Linked DNA regions of Rhodopseudomonas palustris. The protein of the gene in region 1 binds, or shares a complex with, the protein of each later gene. Links are inferred from orthologs where the notes say so. Each region holds a gene or a part of one and is shown on either strand. Other genes may lie near its edges. The genes, in order: dnaN and SR870_RS07715.

Region 1 (15,900 bases):
ACCGCTGCGCCGCGCGCGAACCGCGCGGCCTGCGATGGCGATGGTCGCTTCGCTGATCGCGGCCTCGTCACTCGCGCTGCCGGCCTCGGCGCAGCAACCGGCGCCGGTCATCGTCGCGCCGCCGTTCATCGCGACGCTGTCCAACACCACGCCGCTGGCGTTCGGGATGGACGCGCTGCAGGCGGAACGCGCGCTCGGCATGCCGCTGAACTACGTCAGCGGCCGGCCCGGCGACGAAATCTTTCTGGCGATCCGCACCGGCGGCGGCAGCGGCTTCTTCAACCGCCGCGACCGGCTGTATCTGCAGTTCCGCCACGGCCGGCTCGCCGGCTGGAAGGGCGACTGGGGCCGCAACTGGATGTGGGATTAGCCGCCGACCGACCGCGTCGCTTCGCCTCAGAACCAGCGTTCACTGACCATCACGGTGTCGCCCGGCGTCAGCGGGGTACCGAGCGGGACCACCGCACGGACCATCGCGCCGCCATCGGGGTGCGTCAGCGTCACGCTGTCACGGCGGGCGCGCGGCGAGAAGCCGCCGGCAATCGCGACCGCGCTCTCCACCGTCATGCCCGGCACATAGGGATATTGGCCGGGCGCCAGCACCTCGCCGAGAATGTAGAACGGCCGATACTGATCGATTTCGACCGCCACCGACGGCTCGCGGATGAAGCCGTTGCGCAGCCGCGCGGAGATCGCGGCGGCCAGACCGGCGGGGGTGCGGCCGCGCGCGGGGACGCTGCCGATCAGCGGCATGGTGATCGCGCCGGAGGCGTCGATCGCGTAGGTGTTGGTGAGACCTTCCTGGCCGTAGACCACGATGCGCAGCCGGTCGCCGGCATCGAGGCGATATTCCGAATGCGGGCCGGGCATCGGCGCTGGCGCATAGGCGGCCCGGCCACCATAGGCCATGCTGTCGAGGGCGTTGGACGGCTGGATCGCGACCGGGCCCGACCGCCGCATGCAGCCGCCGAGCGCAAGCGCTGCCATCACGGCAATCATCGACAATCGAAACGCGTGGTCCAAACGCACTGGAGCCATTCCCTCTCCACGAGATGGCTCCGTTTATGCCCCGTTAGGGTTAACAAATTGTTGGCGGTGCGTAGTTCCGCGAGGCGCGCTTCGCCCGGCTTCGCCACGCGAGGTGTCGATGATAGCGATCTGGGCCTTGCCTATCCGCATGTCGTCCCCGCGCAGGCGGGGACCCATACGCCGCAGCGTCTCGATTGAAGCCGCTGCAGAGGCTTTCTTTTGCTTGATAAGCCAGGGGTTATGGGTCCCCGCCTGCGCGGGGACGACTCGCGGCGGGGTCGTGGCTGACATCCGATCCATCTGCGATAGCCCTGCCCGCAAGCGGGAGAGGTTTCGCCGTGCCGGATCGCAGGCGGATCAGGCGTTGACGCCGACGCCGATCGGGCAGGACACGCCGGTGCCGCCGAGACCGCAATAGCCGCCGGGATTCTTGGCGAGATATTGCTGGTGGTAGTCTTCGGCGAAATAGAACTCGCCGGCCGGCGCGATCTCGGTGGTGATCGACCCGAAGCGCTTGGCGCCGAGCGCCTGCTGATAGGCCTCGCGCGACGCGTCGACCGCGCGCGCCTGCGCCTCGCCGAAGGTGTAGATCGCGGAGCGATATTGCGAGCCGACATCGTTGCCCTGGCGCATGCCCTGGGTCGGGTCGTGGCTTTCCCAGAACGTCTTCAGCAGCGCTTCGTAGGAGATCTTCGTCGGATCGAACACCACCAGCACCGCTTCGGTGTGGCCGGTGCGGCCGGAGCAGACTTCCTCATAGGTCGGGTTCGGCGTGTAGCCGCCGGCATAGCCAACCGCGGTGGAATAGACGCCGTCGCCGAGCTCCCAGAACTTGCGCTCCGCGCCCCAGAAACAGCCGAGCCCGAACACCGCCCGCTGCAGCCCCTCGGGATAAGGCGGCTGGATGCGATGGCCGTTGACGAAATGGCTGCGCGCAGTCGGAATCGGCGTGGCGCGGCCCGGCAGCGCTTCGCTGGCGCTCGGCATCGCGGTGGTTTTACGCGTGAAGAACATGGACACCTCCCGGCGCGCCGCGGCGGTCAAGCTCGCCCGGGCGCCCTGTGCTGGATGATGCTGGCGGGCAACCGAACGCTGTCGCCACCGGCTCTCGACTGAAGTCTGGATATAGGTACTTACGCGTCGACCGACAGGGTCGTTACGCCGAGACGCACCGATCGTCAGCGGGCGTAGCCGATCAGCGGCTTGCGCGGCCGGAACAGCAGCAGCAGCAACAGGCCGGCGACGCCGAGCACCGCGAAAGTCGGCTGCGCCAGCAGCAGCTTGACGACATGGGTCCAGAGCCAGGGCGTGGCCTGCTCGACCCAGACCCGGAACGCCTGCTGGCTGGACTGGTGGACGTCGTTCCAGAATTCCCCGAGCGGGGTCCATTGCAGGGAGCTGTCGGCGACCGAACGCGCGCCGTCATAGACCAGGAAGATGAATCCTCCGGTCAGCAGCAGCAAGCCGATCAGTCGAAAGAACCCGCGGATCATCGTCCACCCCGATGGAATTGACCGCCCCCTCGGCCGCATCTACCGGGCCGGCGCACAAAACACAACCTCGCCAGCGACTTATCCCTGCCCGCCGAGCGCCCGGCTGGGCGTTGAGGCCGGCAACTCACCCCCGCGGCCCGAACCACATTGGGCCGCCGCAACCGTTGACGCTGGAAAGCTGTGGCTTTATAAGGCGCGGATTGGCGGTGGGGTCTCCCTGCCGCCGCTGTTCTTTGATGCGGCGTCGCGTTTTCGGCCCGTCGGCTCCAGGAACAAGCTTCAGAACATCCGGAACACACGGCGAGGCTCCGATCATCGGCGGCTCCGTCATCAGCCCGGCCCTCCGCAGCGGAGGCCGCTGCAGGATTTGAGAGAACATGGCCAATACGTCTTCCGCGAAGAAAGCGACTCGCAAGATTGCCCGGCGCACCGCGGTCAACAAGTCGCGCCGCACCCAGATGCGCGGTTCGGTCCGGACCGTCGAAGAAGCGATCGCCAGCGGCGACCGCGACGCAGCGCTGAAGGCGATGGCGAACGCCGAGCCGGCGCTGATGCGCGCCGCCCAGCGCAACATCGTTCACAAGAACGCAGCGAGCCGAAAAGTGTCGCGCCTCGCGCACCGGATCGCCCAGCTCGGGAAGTAATTCTCAAGTTCAGAAGAGAATCAGATGCCCGGCTGAGCCGGGCATTTTTTTTTGCGCGCGGCCGATCGAATCCTCTCGCGTAAGATGCGCGGTCCGCGATGCGCGCAATGCATTGCCATCGACACGACCGACACCGTCGCCAATTCCTCCGGCAGATCTGCTTCGGCCGACGCGCCTTGCGTCGAACGACGCGACGAGCGGCGATCGCGATCCCGCATCATGATCAACGCAGCGCAGGCGTCGCCGACGTTCGATCGCGGCGATGCTGTTCAGCTCATCGTGCACAGTGTCAGGCTGTCTGGACGACGTTCAAAAAGTGCTGGGGCACAACCGGAACTCGTTGTGTGACGACGATCGCGTCGTCGCGCCCCGGGACTCTACGCAGTAACAACAATGCGTGGGTTACCCTGTCGGAACGCTCACGAAAAAACCCGGCCAGCGAGACACTTATCGACAAAGCGAAAGCGAGCGCTTTGAATCCGCTGTCGCGCGACCGTCAAAGGTAAAGGATTCATGAAAAACTTTTAGGCGTGCGATGGATTTGTCACGCGCTGTTCACTCGACGAATCTGTGCACAGATTCAAAATCTTGCCTTCGCCGCGATGCACCCCTGCCTAATCGTGCGCACCCCGCGCCGCGTTTCGCGCCGCTCCGAACGAATCATATTCGTTGCGGGAAAAGGGAGGTCGTGTATTTCTTAGATCGCCCGCGACGCCCACGGTTCTTCAGATCAGCGCGGTTTGAGAACCAGGGGCGGGCATGCAGATCGGCGGCGGTGTGCGTGTTGGTGGCGTTTTTCAAATGACAGAGAGATTGTCACTCATAGCGATATGAGAGCGGCGAAGCCGTGTCTGAATTCGTGAGGAACGTTTGCATGCAAACGTTCCGGCGGGCGACGGCGGGGCCAGCGACAATCGGTCGTCATGAAAACGGCGCAGCGGTGTCGGACTTGAACTGGACTTGGATCGGACTTGGACGTGACACGGGATTTGACGACATCTTGCCGCGTGCAAGCGCGTCAGGAGGGGGAGGTTTCATGAGCGACGAATTCAGCGTTTCATTCCGCACTGCCGAGGTTTCGGCTCGAGATTATTTCAAGACATCCACCACCATCACCAGTCGCTGCTGCGCTCGAACTCCGGTGCATCCGTCGAGTCCGCGCTGACCTGAAGCAACTCATTCATCGGACCCTGGGCTGACGTCGGCGCGTTGCCGAACGGCGGAGCCGTGTCCGGAGTTTGCTTCGCGACGCCGCGGCGCGGCGCGAGCCGTCATGGTTTCGCCCGCTGCGTTGAACATCACTCCATCTGAAAAGCTGCTGAAATGTCGAACATGGAACATGATCGCTGGTCTCGCGTAAAAGGCCGTCTGCGCTCGAGCGTCGGCGAGGACGTGTATTCGAGCTGGTTCGCGCGCATGGACCTCGAAGCCGTTCAGCCGGAGAGCGTGCATCTGTCGGTGCCGACGCGGTTTCTGAAGAGCTGGATCCAGACCCACTATTCCGACAAGGTGCTGACCTGCTGGCAGGCGGAACTGCCGGAGGTCTGCCGCATCGATCTCACAGTGCGCTCGCCGATGCGCGCCGCGGTGGCGAAGGAAGCGCCGGCGCCGGTCGAGCAGCGCCGCGACGAGCATCGTCCGGCAACCGAGATGCGCAGCCATGCGACCGTGCCCGCCTCTTCCAATCACGACGCGCTCGGCGGCTCGCCGCTCGATCCGCGGCTGACCTTCGCGAGCTTCGTGGTCGGCCGCTCCAACACGCTGGCGCATGCCGCCGCGAGGCAGGTAGCGGAAGGCCGCCGCGGCGATCCGGTGATGTTCAACCCGCTCTACATTCATTCCGGCGTCGGCCTCGGCAAGACGCATCTGCTGCAGGCGGTGACCTGGTCGGGCAATTCGGGCAACGAGCGCAAGGTGCTGTATCTCACCGCCGAGAAATTCATGTACGGCTTCGTCGCCGCGCTGAAGACGCAGACCTCGCTCGCCTTCAAGGAAGCGCTGCGCGGCATCGACGTGCTGGTGATCGACGATCTGCAATTCCTGCAGGGCAAGACCACCCAGGCCGAATTCTGCCACACGCTGAACGCGCTGATCGACGCCGGCCGCCAGGTCGTGGTGGCGGCCGATCGTCCGCCGTCCGATCTGGAAAGCCTCGACGAGCGGGTGCGCTCGCGGCTCGCCGGCGGTCTCGTCGTCGAGATGGCGCCGCTCGGCGAAGACCTGCGGCTCGGCATCCTGAAGTCGCGCGTGGTCGCGGCCCGCGCGCATCACGCGAGCTTCGACGTGCCGGCGCCGGTGCTGGAATATCTCGCCCGCGCCATCACCCATAACGGCCGCGACCTCGAGGGCGCGATCAACCGCCTGCTGGCGCATTCCAAGCTCAACGCCCAGCCGGTGACGCTGGAGATGGCCGAGCACGAGGTCCGCGATCTGATCCGGCCGCAGGAGCCGAAGCGGATCAAGATCGAGGACATCCAGCGCATCGTCGCGCGGCAGTACAATGTCAGCCGCTCCGACCTGCTGTCGTCGCGCCGCACCGCCAATGTGGTGCGCCCGCGCCAGGTGGCGATGTATCTGGCCAAGACGCTGACGCTGCGCTCGCTGCCCGAGATCGGCCGCCGTTTCGGCGGGCGCGACCACACCACAGTGCTGCACGCCGTGCGCAAGATCGAAGGGCTGGTGTCCAAGGACACCACGCTGTCCGACGAGGTGGAATCGCTCAAGCGCCAGCTCCAGGAATAGCCGGGGCAATAGCCGGCGCGATCGCCGGCACGACGGCAGGCGCGTCGCCCGGTCGCGGGCGCCGTCCGGCCGAAACACGGGGAAATTCGGAGCCGTACCGGCCACGCACCCTTGCGTCCGCCGCCTAACCACGCCACCCTGCCGACCCCCCGCGGGTTCGGGCGACATCCGCAGGGTCCCCATTGCCGTGGCGCCGTCTCAGGCCGCACGGCTTCTCCAGTACCTCCGGCGACTCCATCACACGATGCGGGTGCGGATCAGGCGGGTTTTGCAATGAAGGTCACGGTCGAACGCGCGCAATTGTTGAAGTCGCTGGGCCACGTCCACCGCGTGGTCGAGCGCCGCAACACCATTCCGATTCTCGGCAACGTGCTGGTGCGCGCCGAAAACGCCCAGCTCGCATTGAAGGCGACCGACCTCGACCTCGAAGTCACCGAGACGCTGCCGGCGGACACCGCGACGGCGGGCTCGACCACGGTGCCGGCGCACATGTTCTACGACATCGTGCGCAAACTGCCGGACGGCTCGCAGATCGTGCTGGAAAGCGACGGTGACCGCTCGGTGCTGGCGATCCGCGCCGGGCGCTCGCGCTTCACGCTGCAGACCCTGCCGGAAAGCGACTTCCCGGATCTGGCCGCCGGCGAGATGTCGCACGCGTTCTCGCTCACCGCTTCCGACGTCAAGCGGCTGATCGACCGGACCCAATTCGCGATCTCCACCGAGGAGACCCGCTACTATCTCAACGGCATCTATCTGCACACCGCGGGCTCGGCCAAGGAGGCCAGGCTGCGCGCGGTCGCGACCGACGGCCATCGCCTGGCGCAGGTCGATCTGGAGCAGCCCGCCGGCGCGGCCGGGATGCCGGGCGTGATCGTGCCGCGCAAGACCGTCGGCGAAGTGCAGCGGCTGATCGAGGACAACGACGCCGAGATCGGCCTCGAACTGTCGGTCGGCAAGATCCGCTTCACCATCGGCAATGTGGTGCTGACCTCGAAACTGATCGACGGCACCTTCCCGGACTACGGCCGCGTGATTCCGCAGAACAACGACAAGGAGCTGGTGGTCGACAAGAAGGACTTCGAGGCCGCGGTGGATCGCGTCTCGACGATTTCCTCCGAGCGCGGTCGCGCCGTGAAGCTGGCCCTGAGCGCCGGACGGCTGGTGCTCTCGGTGACCAATCCGGATTCCGGCAGCGCCACCGAAGAGCTCGAAGTCGAATACGCCTCCGACCCGCTCGATATCGGCTTCAATTCACGCTATCTGCTCGACATCGCCGCCCAGATCGAAGGCGAAGTCGCAGTGCTGCGCCTCGCCGACCCCGGCTCGCCGACCCTGATCCAGGACCGCGACAAGAAGAACGCGCTGTACGTGCTGATGCCGATGCGGGTGTAGGGCCACGGGATCGCGCCGCGCGTCGAACCTCGTCGATTGAGCACAACTTGTCATTGCCGGGCTTGACCCAAACCCGAGCAAGCGGGTTTGATACCCTCTCCCCTTGTGGGAGAGGGTGGCTTCGCGAAGCGAAGCCGGGTGAGGGGTCATGCCGCAGCGCCCGCGTCACGTTCCAACCCCAGCGAGACTCCGTGCCTTCGCCAAGACGATGCGGCACGCGCCCACTGATGCGGAATCCGCGATGTGGAAGTTGCTGCGCGATCGCCGTTTCGCCCAGCTGAAATTTCGTCGGCAGGTTCCGTTCCAGAACTACATTCTCGACTTCGTCTGCTTCGAGCAGCGCCTGGTGATCGAGATCGACGGCAGTCAGCATGCAGAGCAATCGCGCGACCAGATTCGCGATGCCACGCTCCGCGCTGCGGGCTTTCGCGTGCTGCGCTACTGGAACAACGACGTGCTGCAGCGTCGCACAGCGGTGCTTGAAGATATCCTTGCGAAGCTTTCCGAAACGGACGAATAACCCCTCACCCGGCGCCTCACTTCGTTCGGCGCCACCCTCTCCCACAAGGGGAGAGGGTCACTCGGCGCTGTTCTCGCTGTAATCACATGACCGCCTCCCGCATCACCCGGCTGACGTTGACGCACTTCCGCAATTATCGGGCGGCGGGGCTGACGACGCGTGGGGAGCGGGTGGTGCTGGTCGGCGCCAACGGGGCCGGCAAGACCAATTGCCTCGAGGCGATCTCGTTTCTGTCGCCGGGGCGCGGGTTGCGGCGGGCGACGCTCGACGACGTCGCCGACAACGAGGGCGACGGCTCCTGGGCGGTGGCGGCCGAGGTCGAGGGCGCGCTCGGGCTCGCCACGCTCGGCACCGGCATCGATCCGCCGCGCGCCGACGCGCCCACGGCACGGCGCTGCCGGATCGACCGCGAGCCGGTCGGCTCCGCCACCGCGTTCGGCGATCACTTACGCATGGTGTGGCTGACGCCGGCGATGGACGGGCTGTTCATGGGCGCGGCCTCGGAACGGCGGCGGTTCTTCGATCGCCTGGTGCTGGCGATCGACAGCCAGCATTCGGGCCGGGTCTCGGCGCTCGACCGCAGCCTGCGGTCGCGCAACCGGCTGCTCGAGGATTATCGCAACGCGGATTCGCACTGGCTCGATGCGATCGAGCGCGAAACCGCCGAACTCGCCGTGGCGGTCGCGGCGATGCGCGGCCAGACCGCGATGCGCCTCGCCGCGATGCTCGACGCCCGCGGCGCGGCCTCGGCGTTCCCGTCGGCGAAGATCATGCTCGACGGCTGGATGGAGGGCGCGCTGCTGACCGAGCCCGCCACGGCGGTGGAAGATCGCTACCGCACCATCCTGCGCGAGGGCCGCCCGCGCGACGCCGCCGCCGGCCGCACCCTCGACGGCCCGCATCTCACCGATCTCGACGTGCTGTACGCGCCGAAGGCGATGCCGGCGCGCGACGCCTCCACCGGCGAACAGAAGGCGCTGCTGATCGGCCTGGTGCTCGCCCATGCCCAGCTCGTCTCGGAGATGACCGGCATCACGCCGCTGCTGCTGCTCGACGAGGTGGTGGCGCATCTCGACCCGTCGCGGCGCGCCGCACTGTTCGAGGAACTGGCCCGGCTCGGCGCGCAGGTCTGGATGACCGGCGCCGACCCCGCGGCGTTCGCCGAGATCGGCCCCGGCGCCGAGATTTTCACCGTCGAGTCCGGCCGGATTTCACCCCGGCACTGAGCAGAAGCGATCGCGTCGAACGCGCCGGAACCGGCCCGGGCGCGCGGTCTGTCAGGGGTCTCCGAATCGGCCATTTCGGGGCTTGCCAAACCCACTAAAAATCCTATTTCTTCAATAACTTGCTGCATGCCACTTTGGGCTAGGCGCAACCCGTCTTTCATGGCACAAATGACGCCTCATCGCGCGGTCGCCCGCCGATTCGATTTTCATCCTTCAAAGGTTGTTGCATGACTGAACCCGCCCGGCAGCCGATCGCCGAAACCCCGTCTTCCGTTCCGGTCGAATACGGCGCGGAATCGATCCGGGTGCTGAAGGGGCTCGACGCCGTGCGCAAGCGGCCGGGCATGTATATCGGCGACACCGACGACGGGTCCGGCCTGCACCACATGGTGTACGAAGTCGTCGACAACGCCATCGACGAGGCGCTGGCAGGCCACGCCACCGCGGTCGAAGTCGTGCTCAACGCCGACGGCTCGGTGACGGTGCGCGACGACGGCCGCGGCATTCCGGTCGACATCCACAAGGGCGAAGGCATTTCGGCTGCCGAGGTCATCATGACCCAGCTCCACGCCGGCGGAAAATTCGATCAGAACTCCTACAAGGTCTCCGGCGGTCTGCACGGCGTCGGCGTCTCGGTGGTCAATGCGCTGTCGAGCAAGCTGATCCTGCGCGTCTGGCGGGGCGGCAAGGAGCACATCATCGAATTCGCCCATGGCGACGCGGTGGCGCCGCTCAGCGTGGTCGGCGACGCCAATGGCCGGCGCGGCACCGAGGTGACGTTTTTTGCATCGCCGGAAACCTTCACCCACATCGAATACGATTTCGCCACGCTGGAGCATCGCTTACGCGAACTCGCCTTCCTGAATTCCGGCGTCAACATCGTGCTGTCGGACATGCGCCACCCGGTCGAGAAGCGCGAGGAGATGCGCTACGAGGGCGGCGTCACCGAATTCGTCAAATATCTCGACCGCAACAAGAAGCCGATGGTGCCGGCGCCGATCGTGCTCGCCGCCGACCTCAACGGCATCGGCGTCGAGGCCGCATTGTGGTGGAACGAGACCTACCACGAGAACGTGCTGTGCTTCACCAACAACATCCCGCAGCGCGACGGTGGTACGCATCTGGCCGGCTTCCGCGCCGCGCTGACGCGCCAGGTCAACGGCTATGCGGATAGTAACGCCAAGAAGGAAAAGATCGCGCTGACCGGCGACGATTGCCGCGAGGGACTCACCGCGGTGCTGTCGGTGAAGGTGCCGGACCCGAAATTCTCGTCGCAGACCAAGGACAAGCTGGTGTCCTCGGAAGTCCGGCCGGTGGTCGAGAACGTCCTGAACGAAGCGCTCGCAGCCTGGTTCGAGGAACATCCCGCCGAAGCCAAGGTGATCGTCGGCAAGGTGATCGAAGCCGCCGCCGCCCGCGAAGCCGCGCGAAAAGCGCGCGAGCTGACGCGGCGCAAGGGCGCGCTGGATATCGCCTCGCTGCCCGGCAAGCTCGCCGACTGCCAGGAGCGCGATCCTTCCAAGTCCGAACTGTTCATCGTCGAGGGTGACTCCGCCGGCGGATCCGCCAAGCAGGGCCGCAACCGCGAATTCCAGGCCGTCTTGCCCCTCCGGGGCAAGATCTTGAACGTCGAGCGCGCGCGCTTCGACAAGATGCTCGGCTCCGAGCAGATCGGCACGCTGATCACCGCGCTCGGCACCGGCATCGGCCGCGACGATTTCGACATCGCCAAGCTGCGCTACCACAAGATCATCCTGATGACCGACGCCGACGTCGACGGCGCGCACATCCGTACGCTGCTCTTGACGTTCTTCTTCCGGCAGATGCCGGCGCTGATCGAGGGCGGCTTCCTCTACATCGCGCAGCCGCCGCTCTACAAGGTGACGCGCGGCAAGTCGGAGCAGTATCTCAAGGACGAGCGCGCGCTCGAGGAATATCTGATCGCGACCGGGCTCGACGATTGCGCCTTCAAGATCGCCTCCGGCGAAGTCCGCGGCGGCCGGGATCTGCTGGCGCTGGTCGAGGACGCCCGCGTCATCCGCCAGACGCTGCACAATCTGCACGGCCGCTACAATCGCTCGGTGGTCGAGCAGGCGGCGATCGCCGGCGTGCTCAACACCGAGATCAGCAAGGACACCGAAAAGGCGAACGCGGCCGCCGACTACATCGCCCGCCGGCTCGACGCGCTGGCCGACGAGGTCGAGCGCGGCTGGATCGGGCGCTTCGCCGAGGGCGAAGGCTTCCATTTCGAGCGCACCGTGCGCGGCGTCAAGGACGTCGCCATGATCGACGACGCGCTGCTCGGCTCCGCCGACGCCCGCAAGCTCGACGAATACGCCGCGGTGCTGCAGGAAGTCTATCCGCGCCCCGGCGTGCTGCGCCGCAAGGATGCGGAAACCGCGATCCACGGCCCGGTCAGCCTGTTCGAGGCGGTGACCGACGCCGGCCGCAAGGGCGTGGCGCTGCAGCGCTACAAAGGCCTCGGCGAGATGAACCCGAGCCAGCTCTGGGAAACCACGCTGGACACCAACGCCCGCTCGCTGCTGCAGGTGAGGGTGCGCGAGGTCGACGAAGCCGACGACATCTTCACCAAGCTGATGGGCGACGTCGTCGAACCCCGCCGCGAATTCATCCAGGAGAACTCGCTGCAGGCGACGGTGGACGTGTAGCGCGACGGCGCACCGGATCTCGGGCGTTAGAGCCGTTCCGTCCGATGGAATCAGCGCTGGCGTTCTGGGACTCTGACCACAGGCACAACCTCATGGTGAGGAGGCGCGAAGCGCCGTCTCGAACCATGCGCCGCCGGCCATCATGCGTCGCCCCATCCTTCGAGACGCCCGGCTTCGCCGGGCTCCTCAGGATGAGGAGTCAGTGCATCTGGCAAGGTCCATATCGCTTCATCAATCGATGAAACGCTCTAGACCAGCGAGGCGGACACCGGTTCGCGTCGAGGTTGCACGTCGAGACGACGATCTCGAGCCCGTTTCCGATTCGATCGGTGTCAGCTTCGATCGGGGTCAGCTCTCGGGGCCGCCGGCGGCGCTGTGAAAGTGGCCGTAGCTCGGAATCGACATTCTGCAGACGATGCCTTCGGGTCGAAAGTCCAGCGTGGCGGCGCCGTTGCCGAGGCTGCGCGAGATCAGCGTCTGACCGAAGCCGGACGATCCCGGCTTGGTCACCAGTGGCCCGTCGAACTCCTCCCATTCGATCATCAGCGCGCCGTCCTGCGCGAGACCCGTCCGGCGCACCGCGATCTTGCCGCCCGGCACCGACAGCGCGCCGTATTTCACCGCATTGGTGGTGAGTTCGTGAAACACCAGGCCGAGCGACACCGCGGTCTTGGCGTCCACCACGATATCGAGCCCGTCGGTCGCGATCCGGCCGCTCGACAGCGACGCGAACGGCGCCAGTTCTGCGCCGAGCACGTCCTTGACCTGCAGGTTCTGCCACGACGCATTCGACAGCAGCGTGTGGGTCGCGGCCAGCGCCTGGATCCGGCCGGAAAACGCTCTCTGAAAATCCTCGATGGTGCGCTCATAGGCGGCGGTGCGCGTGCAGATCGCCATCACCATCGCCAGCGTGTTCTTGACGCGGTGATCGAGCTCGCCCATCAGCAGCGCCTGGTGGCGCTCGGCGGCCTTGCGCTGCGACAGGTTGATCAGCGTGACCACGCAGCCCTGCGTCCGCTCGCCGGACACCATCAGCGGCGCGGCGCTGATCAGCACGTCGGTGATCGCGGCCGACGGCGATCGCACCGCGGCCTCCAGTCCCTGCACCGGCATGCCGGCGGTCGCCATCGAGACGATGTCGGCCCCGCTCATCAGTTCGGACGCTTCGGTGAAGGTCAGATCGATCGCCTCGGAGAAAGTTTTGCCGACCGGCGTCTCGGCGCAGATCCGGATCGCCGCGCCGTTGAGATGGGTGACGCGGCCGGCGCGGTCGCAGACGATCACCGCCTCGTTGGCGGAGGCGAGGATCGCGCGCGCCAGCCGCTCGGATTCCTTGGCGACGGCGGCCTGTTCGCGTTCGCTGATATCCGTGAAGGTGATCGCGGTGCCGTGCACGACGCCGAAATCCAGCGGCGAGCCGGCGAGCAGGATGCTGCGTTCGACATCGCCGGCGCGCAGATGGATCTCGGCCGACTGCCGCTCCTGCATCGCCTGCGCCAGCAGCCGGCGAAACTTGGCCTGGTTGACGGCGTCGAGCAGCCCGAGCAGCACGGGACCGGTCAACGAGCCCGGCGCCCGCCCGAGCAGGGCGCACAGCGCCTGATTGGCGTACAGCAACTGCCCGTCCGAATCGTACGCCGCGGCGCCGACATCCATCGCTTCCATGAAGGTGCGGTAGGACTGGCCGCCGCCTTCGAGCGTGAACACCTTCTCGCCGCCGCCGCCCTTGACGACCAGAGCGTCGATCTCGCCTTCGCGGATCGCCCGCAACGTGTCTTCGGCCTCTTCGAGCCTGGCTTCCAGCTCGTGCCTGCTCAGCGCTGCGACCGCCGAGCCCACCTTCAGGCCCCTTCGACCGACAGATGCACCAGGACCTTCGGAGTGTCGGACAGATCGCCGATGATCTTGCGGATCGGCACCGGCAGCTCCTTCACCAGCGTCGGGATCGCGACGATGCCGTGCTCGCGCGCGAGCTGCGGCGACTTCTTCAGATCCACCACCTCGACCTTGTACTTGCCGGCGAGATGATCGGCGCAGATCTTCTCCAGGTTGCGAATCGCGGCGAGTGACTTCGGCGTTTCGCCGGCGACGTAGAGAACCAGCTTGATCGGCTCGGCCATGTCAGTTTCCTACTTGGTGATGCCGGGAGCGTGGTCGATGCCCCTGCTCTGCGCCATCGTTTCCGCGTCGATCGCGGCCTGCCGGAGGTAGTCGATCTCGACGTCGGCCAGCCGCTGCAGTTCGGAGGCGTCGGCGTCGATCTCGGCGCGGAGCGCCTCGATCTGCGCCAGCGCCCGCGCCCGGCGTTGTGCGATCTCGCCTTGCAGACGCGCCACCTCGACCCTGCGCTCGCTCTCGGCGCGGCGCAGCCGCGCCTCTTCGCTTCGCCGCGCCGATCCGGTCAAGGCTCCGTTGGCGCCGAGATAGGGCGCGAGCAGATGAATGCCGTCGTTCGACATCACGAATTCCCGGACCTGATTGGAATGGGAGATGCCCCGCGCCTTCAGCAGATAGAGCTCACGATTGAACTCGCCATGGGCCTCCCGGTTCAACAGCAGGATCCAGGCGTCCATCAGCGACGACAGCCCGGCGTCGGTCTGGGATTCCTGGCCGTGGGCGAGATGGGTGAAGACGCCGGTGACGCCGGTCGATTTCAGATAGTCGACGATCCGCAACAGCATCGACTGCACTTCGCCGAGCTGGCCGTTGCCGAGAAAGGCCGAAATCGGATCGAGCACCACGACGTCGGGCTTGAACCGGCCGACCTCGCGCAGGATCACGGCCAGATGCATTTCCAGGCTGTAGAAGGTCGGCCTTGCGGCGATATAGCGCAACTGGCCGCTCGTCAGCCATCGGCCGAGATCGGTGCCGATCGACTTCATGTTGCGGACGGCCTGGGCCTCGGATTCCTCGAACGACAGATACAGCGCCTTCTCGCCGCGGCGGCAGGCGGCGTCGGCCATCATGCAGGCGAGCGAACTCTTGCCGGAGCCGGCGACGCCCGAGACCAGAATGCTGTTGCCGCGATAGAAACCGCCGCCGCTCAGCATCGCGTCGAGGTCCGCCACGCCGGTCGAGATGCGATCCTCGAACACCTTGTGGCCGAGGCCGAGCGACGACACCGGCAGCACGCTGAAGCCGTCCTCGTCGATCAGGAACGGATATTCGTTGGTGCCGTGCGCGGTACCGCGATACTTGACGATCCGCAGCCGCCGGGTGGAAATCTGCTGGTCGACGCGATGGTCGAGCAGGATCACGCAATCGGAGACGTATTCCTCGAGCCCCTGGCGGGTCAGCGTGCCGTCGCCGCGCTCGCCGGTGATGACGGCGGTCAGGCCCTTCTGCTTCAGCCAGTCGAACAGCCGGCGGATTTCCGCGCGCAGCACCGCCGGATTCTGGAACGCCGAGAACAGGCTCTCGATGGTGTCGAGCACGATCCGCTTGGCGCCGATCTGGTCGACCGCATATTCCAGCCGGAGAAACAACGCCTCGAGATCGTAATCGCCGACCTCGGCGACTTCGCTGGGATCGATCGCGATGTGCTCGATCAGGACGCGCGAATCGTCGATCAATTGCTGCAGGCCGAAGCCCAGCGACTCGACGTTGTCGACGATATCGACCGCTCGCTCCTCGAAGGTGACGAACACGCCGGCCTCGCCGTAATGGCGCGCCCCGTTGATCAGGAAGGTGGAGGCGAACAGCGTCTTGCCGCAGCCGGCCGAGCCGCAGATCAGACTTGGACGCCCGGTGGGCAATCCGCCGAGCGTGAGTTCGTCGAAACCGTCAATGCCGGTGCGCGACTTGGCAATACCGTCGGTCATATCAATCCGATTGCGTTACTCGAACTTTGTATTTGAACAGGAACCGGCTGGCTAGGGGACCTCGCAGGAAAATGATTTAGCGCCGCGGAGGAACTCGCAAAGACGATCCGCGTTATGCGCGTCGCGATTCCAGGGGCCGCGTCAGGCCGACGTGCACGGAACTGCGATGTTATTGATATCAAATGATATGAGCGCCGGCGCGGCGCGATCGCAGGCGCTACTCGGCGCGGCTCACGATGACGCCGTACCAGCCGAGCCCCTGATAGGTCTCGTATCCCGGCGTCAGATGAAAGCCGACCAGCGCGCCCGATGCGTCCTGGTAGGTGCCGCTGCGCCGGCCGGCGACCTTCAGGGGGAAGCGCTC
Region 2 (4,655 bases), 2.7 Mb from region 1 along the record:
CTCGTCGCCCTTCATCGCGAACGCCGTGACCGCGACCACCGGAATGTGCCGCAGTTCAGGATCGTCCTTGATCCAGCGGGTAACGTCGAGACCAGACACCTGTGGAAGCTGGATGTCCATCAGGATCAGATCGGGGTGCAGCTTGCGAACGAGGGCGAGCGCTTCATGGCCGTTGCTCGTTCCCGACGTCTGGTAACCATGGGCTTCCAGTAGATCGCGAAAGAGCTTCATATTGAGCTCGTTGTCCTCGACGATCAGGACGGTTTTGGCCATCCCGCCCTCCAATCCTGATTCGAGAATGCCCGCGCCTGCGGCGAGCGGCGCCGTTCGAAAAGTCGCAAGACACGCGACTCGACCATGCAAGACTCGGGCATGATTGAATAAAATAGAGACGAGAAGTTACGGAAAGGCAAACATCACCGATGCCAAAGCGTGTTCACAATGTGAGACAAGTTTCTGAAATCGTGGCGATTCAGGCGCTGTCCTTCATCGCCTCCGACCCCGAGCGGCTGGGCCTGTTCCTCGCCGAGACCGGGATCGGCCCCGAAACGCTGCGGCAGTCGGCCGCCGACCCGCAGTTCCTGATCAGCGTGCTGAATTTCATCATGCGCGACGATGCGACCGTGAAGGCGTTCGCGGCTTCGGTCGACCTCGATCCGACCAATGTCGCGGCCGCGCTGCAGGTGCTGGAAGACAAGCCCTGGGAGAGCGATACGCCGTGACTTCGGCCTCGCCGCCCGGCCCGCTGTGCTTCTGCCGCGACTGCCTCGCCGACAACGAGGCGGGCGCGCGGCGCTGCGGCGCGTGCGGTTCCCCGCGGCTGGCCCGGCATCGTGCGCTGCCGGCGCTCACCCTCGCCCATATCGACTGCGATGCGTTCTACGCGACCGTCGAGAAGCGCGACAATCCGGAGCTCGCCGACCGCCCGGTGATCATCGGCGGCGGCAGGCGCGGCGTGGTCTCGGCCGCCTGCTACATCGCGCGGACCTTCGGCGTGCGCTCGGCGATGCCGATGTTCAAGGCGCTGGCGCTGTGCCCCTCGGCGGCCGTGGTGCGGCCGGACATGGCGAAATACGTCCGCGTCGGCCGCGAGGTCCGCCAGGCGATGCTGCAACTCACGCCGCTGGTCGAGCCGCTGTCGATCGACGAGGCGTTCCTCGATCTGTCCGGCACCGAGCGGATGCACGGCACGATCGCCGCCAAGGTGCTGGCGCGATTCGCTCGCGACATCGAGCGCGACATCGGCATCACCGTCTCGGTCGGGCTGTCGTGCAACAAGTTCCTCGCCAAGATCGCCTCCGATCTCGACAAGCCGCGCGGCTTTGCGACGCTCGATCAGGACGACGCCCGGGAGATGCTGGCGCCACGGCCGGTCGGCTTCATCTTCGGCGTCGGTCCGGCGACCGCGGCGCGGGTCGCGCAGCGCGGCTTTCGCACCATCGGCGATCTGCAGAAGGCTGACGAGATCGAGCTGATGCGGCAGTTCGGCGACGAAGGCCGGCGGTTGTGGCGGCTGGCGCGCGGCATCGACGATCGCCGCGTGGTGCCGGATCGCGGCGCCAAGTCGATCTCCAACGAGACCACCTTCGAGACCGACATCCGCGATTTCGAAACGCTGGAACGCATTCTGTGGCGATTGTCCGAGAAGGTGTCGTCGCGCCTGAAGGGCGCGGCGCTGGCCGGCTCGACGATCACGCTGAAGCTGAAAACCGGCGACTTCCGCCAGCGCACCCGCTCGCAGACGATTCATGCGCCGACCCAGCTCGCGGGCCGCATCTTTGCAATTTCACGCGACATGCTCACGAAGGAAATCGACGGCACCGCGTTCCGCCTGATCGGCACCGGCGTCAGCGCGCTGGCGCCGGGCTCCACAGCCGGCGACACCGACATGATCGATCGCCGCTCCGCCCATGCAGAGCGCGCCATCGACGATCTCCGCAAGAAATTCGGCAACGCCGCGGTGATCAAAGGGCTGGCTTACGACGGGCCGGACAAGCCGCGGGGATGACTCACTTTCGTCTTCAGAGCGCTTCATCGATTGATTGAAGCAATCCGGCCTTTCCAGAGGCACTGAGTCCTCATCCTGAGGAGCCCGGCGAAGCCGGGCGTCTCGAAGGATGGGGCAACGCAGTGCCGGTGGCGCATGGTTCGAGACGGCGCTGCGCGCCTCCTCACCATGAGGAGGTACTTGTGGCTACGCATCATCAATCCTTATTCCACCTCGAGCAGAACGGCTCTAGCGCCGAGACATCAACAAACACCGTCATGCCCGGGCTCGTCCCGGGCATCCACGTGTTTGTTACGTGGACAGGCCCAAGACGTGGATGGCCGGGACAAGCCCGGCCATGACGAACTAATTGAGGTTTCCGGTCGGGCGTGCGCGTGTGCGACGCCAGCCGGCTACTTGCACGGCTTGTTGGTCTTGACGTCGAACTTGCCCATCGCGCCGGCGAGCACGAAATCGTTGTAGTCGAGCACCAGCGACCGCGACACGCCGTTTTCATACAATTCGAACGACATCGCATAGACCGGGGTCTGCTCGCCGGAATTGGATTTCGCCGCGTGATCGTAGTAGCTCACCGTCACCGGCCAGCGCTTCAGCGACTTCATCGCGTCGTCGGAGGTCGACGGATCGGGTGCGGACGCCGCGCGGTCGCCTTGGATCGGCTGCCCGATCACGGTCAGCGTGTTGTAGACCTTCTCGCCATTGTCGGAGCCGTCATAGACCTGCAGTTCCAGCAGCGTCTTGCCTTCGCGGGCGGCCGCGATGATGCGTTCGATCTGCTCGGTCGGAAACACCGTCTTGCCGTCGAGCGTGAAGGTCTTCTGCACCGGCTGCTTCAGCTTCACCGTGATGGTGTCGCCGGTCCGCTCCGCGATGCCGTCGACGTCGGTCGGATCGGCATCGTTCATCTTGGTGTCGATCTTGAATCGATAGCTTTTGCCGGCGGCGTCTTCCCAGCTCGACGAGCGCAGGTCGCTCAGCGTGTTCTTGCCCTCGCCGCTCTCGATCTCGGAAACTTGACGAAAGTCCGAGGTGTAGCCCTCGCAGGAATTGCCGGAGAAATTGTACAGGATGCGGCCGCGCACAGTGCTGACCGAGGCGTTGTTGCGCGTCTTCAGCAGGCTGAGATCGTACAGCGCCTGATGCGGCAGGAACGAAACGTTCGGAGCGGCGATGGCGGGCGCGCCGGACAGCGCCGCGGCGCCGAACATCGTCGTCGCCAGCACGCTCAGGCGAAGGCTCGTCGATCGTGACATGCGGGTGGATCTCCTTGAAGACATTCAATCGAGGATAGTAAGCGGCCGGTCGCGCCGCAACGCCACCGTCCGATGGAACACCCGATTGCGGTGAATTCACGAGCAATTCGATCAAACTTGCATGAAGGCCGCGGCACCGGCGGCCGATCGTTGCGCCCGCTGCGCTGTTCACACCCCTGCGCCCGGCTTGCTTGCCAGACCCGGCGCAATCGGCCAAACAGGTCCCCGCCCGGACGCATGGCCGGGCGGGGACGCGACGACCAGACCATGTGACCAGAAAGAAATGGGGACCGCTATGAGCGGAGTTATCGAACAGAAACTGACCGCGCAGGGCATCGTCCTGCCCGAACCCGCGAGCCCGGTCGCGAATTACGTCGGCTTCGTCCGCACCGGCAATCTGCTGGTGGTGTCCGGCCAGCTCTGCTTCGACGGCGACGGCAAGCTGATCGCCAAGGGCAAGCTCGGCGCCGGCGTCAGCATCGAAGACGGCAACGCCGCCGCGCGCGGCTGCGCGATCAATCTCTTGGCGCAGCTCAAGGCCGCGCTCGGCGATCTCGACAAGGTGGTGCGCGTGGTGCGGCTCGGCGGCTTCATCAATTCGACGCCGGATTTCACCGACGGCCCGAAGGTGATGAACGGCGCCTCCGACCTGATGGTCGCCGCGTTCGGCGACAAGGGCCGCCATGCCCGCACCACGATCGGCGTCGCCTCGCTGCCGGCGGACGCCGCGGTCGAGGTCGAGGGACTGTTCGAAGTCGCCTGATCCGGAACCCGATGCGATGCGCGCTCCCGACTGGCTGACGGCTCGTCCAATCGCGCATCGCGGACTGCACGACCGCGCCCGCGGCGTGGTCGAGAACATGCCGGCGGCGATCAGCGCCGCGGTCGCCGGCAATTTCGCCATCGAGGTCGACATCCAGCTCACCGTCGACGGCGAGGCGATGGTGCACCACGACGACACCCTCGGCCGACTCAACGACGGCAGCGCCGCCCTGCTCGACCTGACCGCCGCCGCGCTGAAGCAGGTCCGCTTCCACGACACCGCCGAGCGGATGATGGCGCTGGGCGACCTGCTCGACCTGGTGGGCGGCCGGGTGCCGCTCCTGATCGAGCTGAAGAGCCATTTCGACGGCGATCGCAAGCTTGCCACACGTTTGACGCAAGCGCTCGCGGCCTATCGCGGCCCGGTCGCGGCGATGTCGTTCGACCCCGACCAGGTGCTGGCGCTGCGCCAGCTCGCGCCCGAACTGACGCGCGGCATCACCGCCGAGCGGCGCTACGACGACGCCTATTGGGAGAAGCTGCCAAAGGCCCAGCGCACCCCGATGGTCGCGCTGCGCCACGGCCTGCGCACCCGGCCGCATTTCGTGGCTTACCGCGTCGACGATCTGCCT

Evidence for each region.
Region 2: the proteins of dnaN (region 1) and SR870_RS07715 are in contact, whole or in part, in a solved structure (PDB 1OK7), measured with the Escherichia coli proteins. The link is inferred for Rhodopseudomonas palustris from one-to-one orthologs.

The regions. Positions count from the first base shown.
Region 1 is NZ_CP140155.1:4,413,780-4,429,679, reverse strand. What follows is about bases 5,352-8,240. They hold dnaN (DNA polymerase III subunit beta), read left to right. Parts: upstream 5,352-6,181; coding sequence 6,182-7,300; downstream 7,301-8,240. Other genes in these bases: recF (DNA replication/repair protein RecF), read left to right, coding at 7,907-8,240; SR870_RS20010 (endonuclease domain-containing protein), read left to right, coding at 7,449-7,820; dnaA (chromosomal replication initiator protein DnaA), read left to right, coding at 5,352-5,908. Also shown: SR870_RS20045 (hypothetical protein), read left to right, coding at 1-370; SR870_RS20040 (polysaccharide biosynthesis/export family protein), read right to left, coding at 397-1,038; peptide-methionine (S)-S-oxide reductase MsrA, read right to left, coding at 1,387-2,043; SR870_RS20030 (hypothetical protein), read right to left, coding at 2,208-2,522; rpsT (30S ribosomal protein S20), read left to right, coding at 2,900-3,166; more of dnaA, read left to right, coding at 4,490-5,351; more of recF, read left to right, coding at 8,241-9,046; gyrB (DNA topoisomerase (ATP-hydrolyzing) subunit B), read left to right, coding at 9,274-11,715; SR870_RS19995 (HWE histidine kinase domain-containing protein), read right to left, coding at 12,064-13,554; SR870_RS19990 (circadian clock KaiB family protein), read right to left, coding at 13,557-13,835; circadian clock protein KaiC, read right to left, coding at 13,845-15,536; SR870_RS19980 (methyl-accepting chemotaxis protein), read right to left, coding at 15,754-15,900. UniProt on the Escherichia coli protein: Confers DNA tethering and processivity to DNA polymerases and other proteins. Acts as a clamp, forming a ring around DNA (a reaction catalyzed by the clamp-loading complex) which diffuses in an ATP-independent manner freely and bidirectionally along dsDNA.
Region 2 is NZ_CP140155.1:1,711,141-1,715,795, forward strand. What follows is about bases 1-2,863. They hold SR870_RS07715 (DNA polymerase IV), read left to right. Parts: upstream 1-718; coding sequence 719-2,008; downstream 2,009-2,863. Other genes in these bases: SR870_RS07705 (response regulator), read right to left, coding at 1-273; SR870_RS07710 (DUF3572 domain-containing protein), read left to right, coding at 423-722; SR870_RS07720 (cell envelope integrity EipB family protein), read right to left, coding at 2,401-2,863. Also shown: more of SR870_RS07720, read right to left, coding at 2,864-3,261; SR870_RS07725 (RidA family protein), read left to right, coding at 3,557-4,024; SR870_RS07730 (glycerophosphodiester phosphodiesterase), read left to right, coding at 4,041-4,655. UniProt on the Escherichia coli protein: Poorly processive, error-prone DNA polymerase involved in translesion repair and untargeted mutagenesis. Copies undamaged DNA at stalled replication forks, which arise in vivo from mismatched or misaligned primer ends.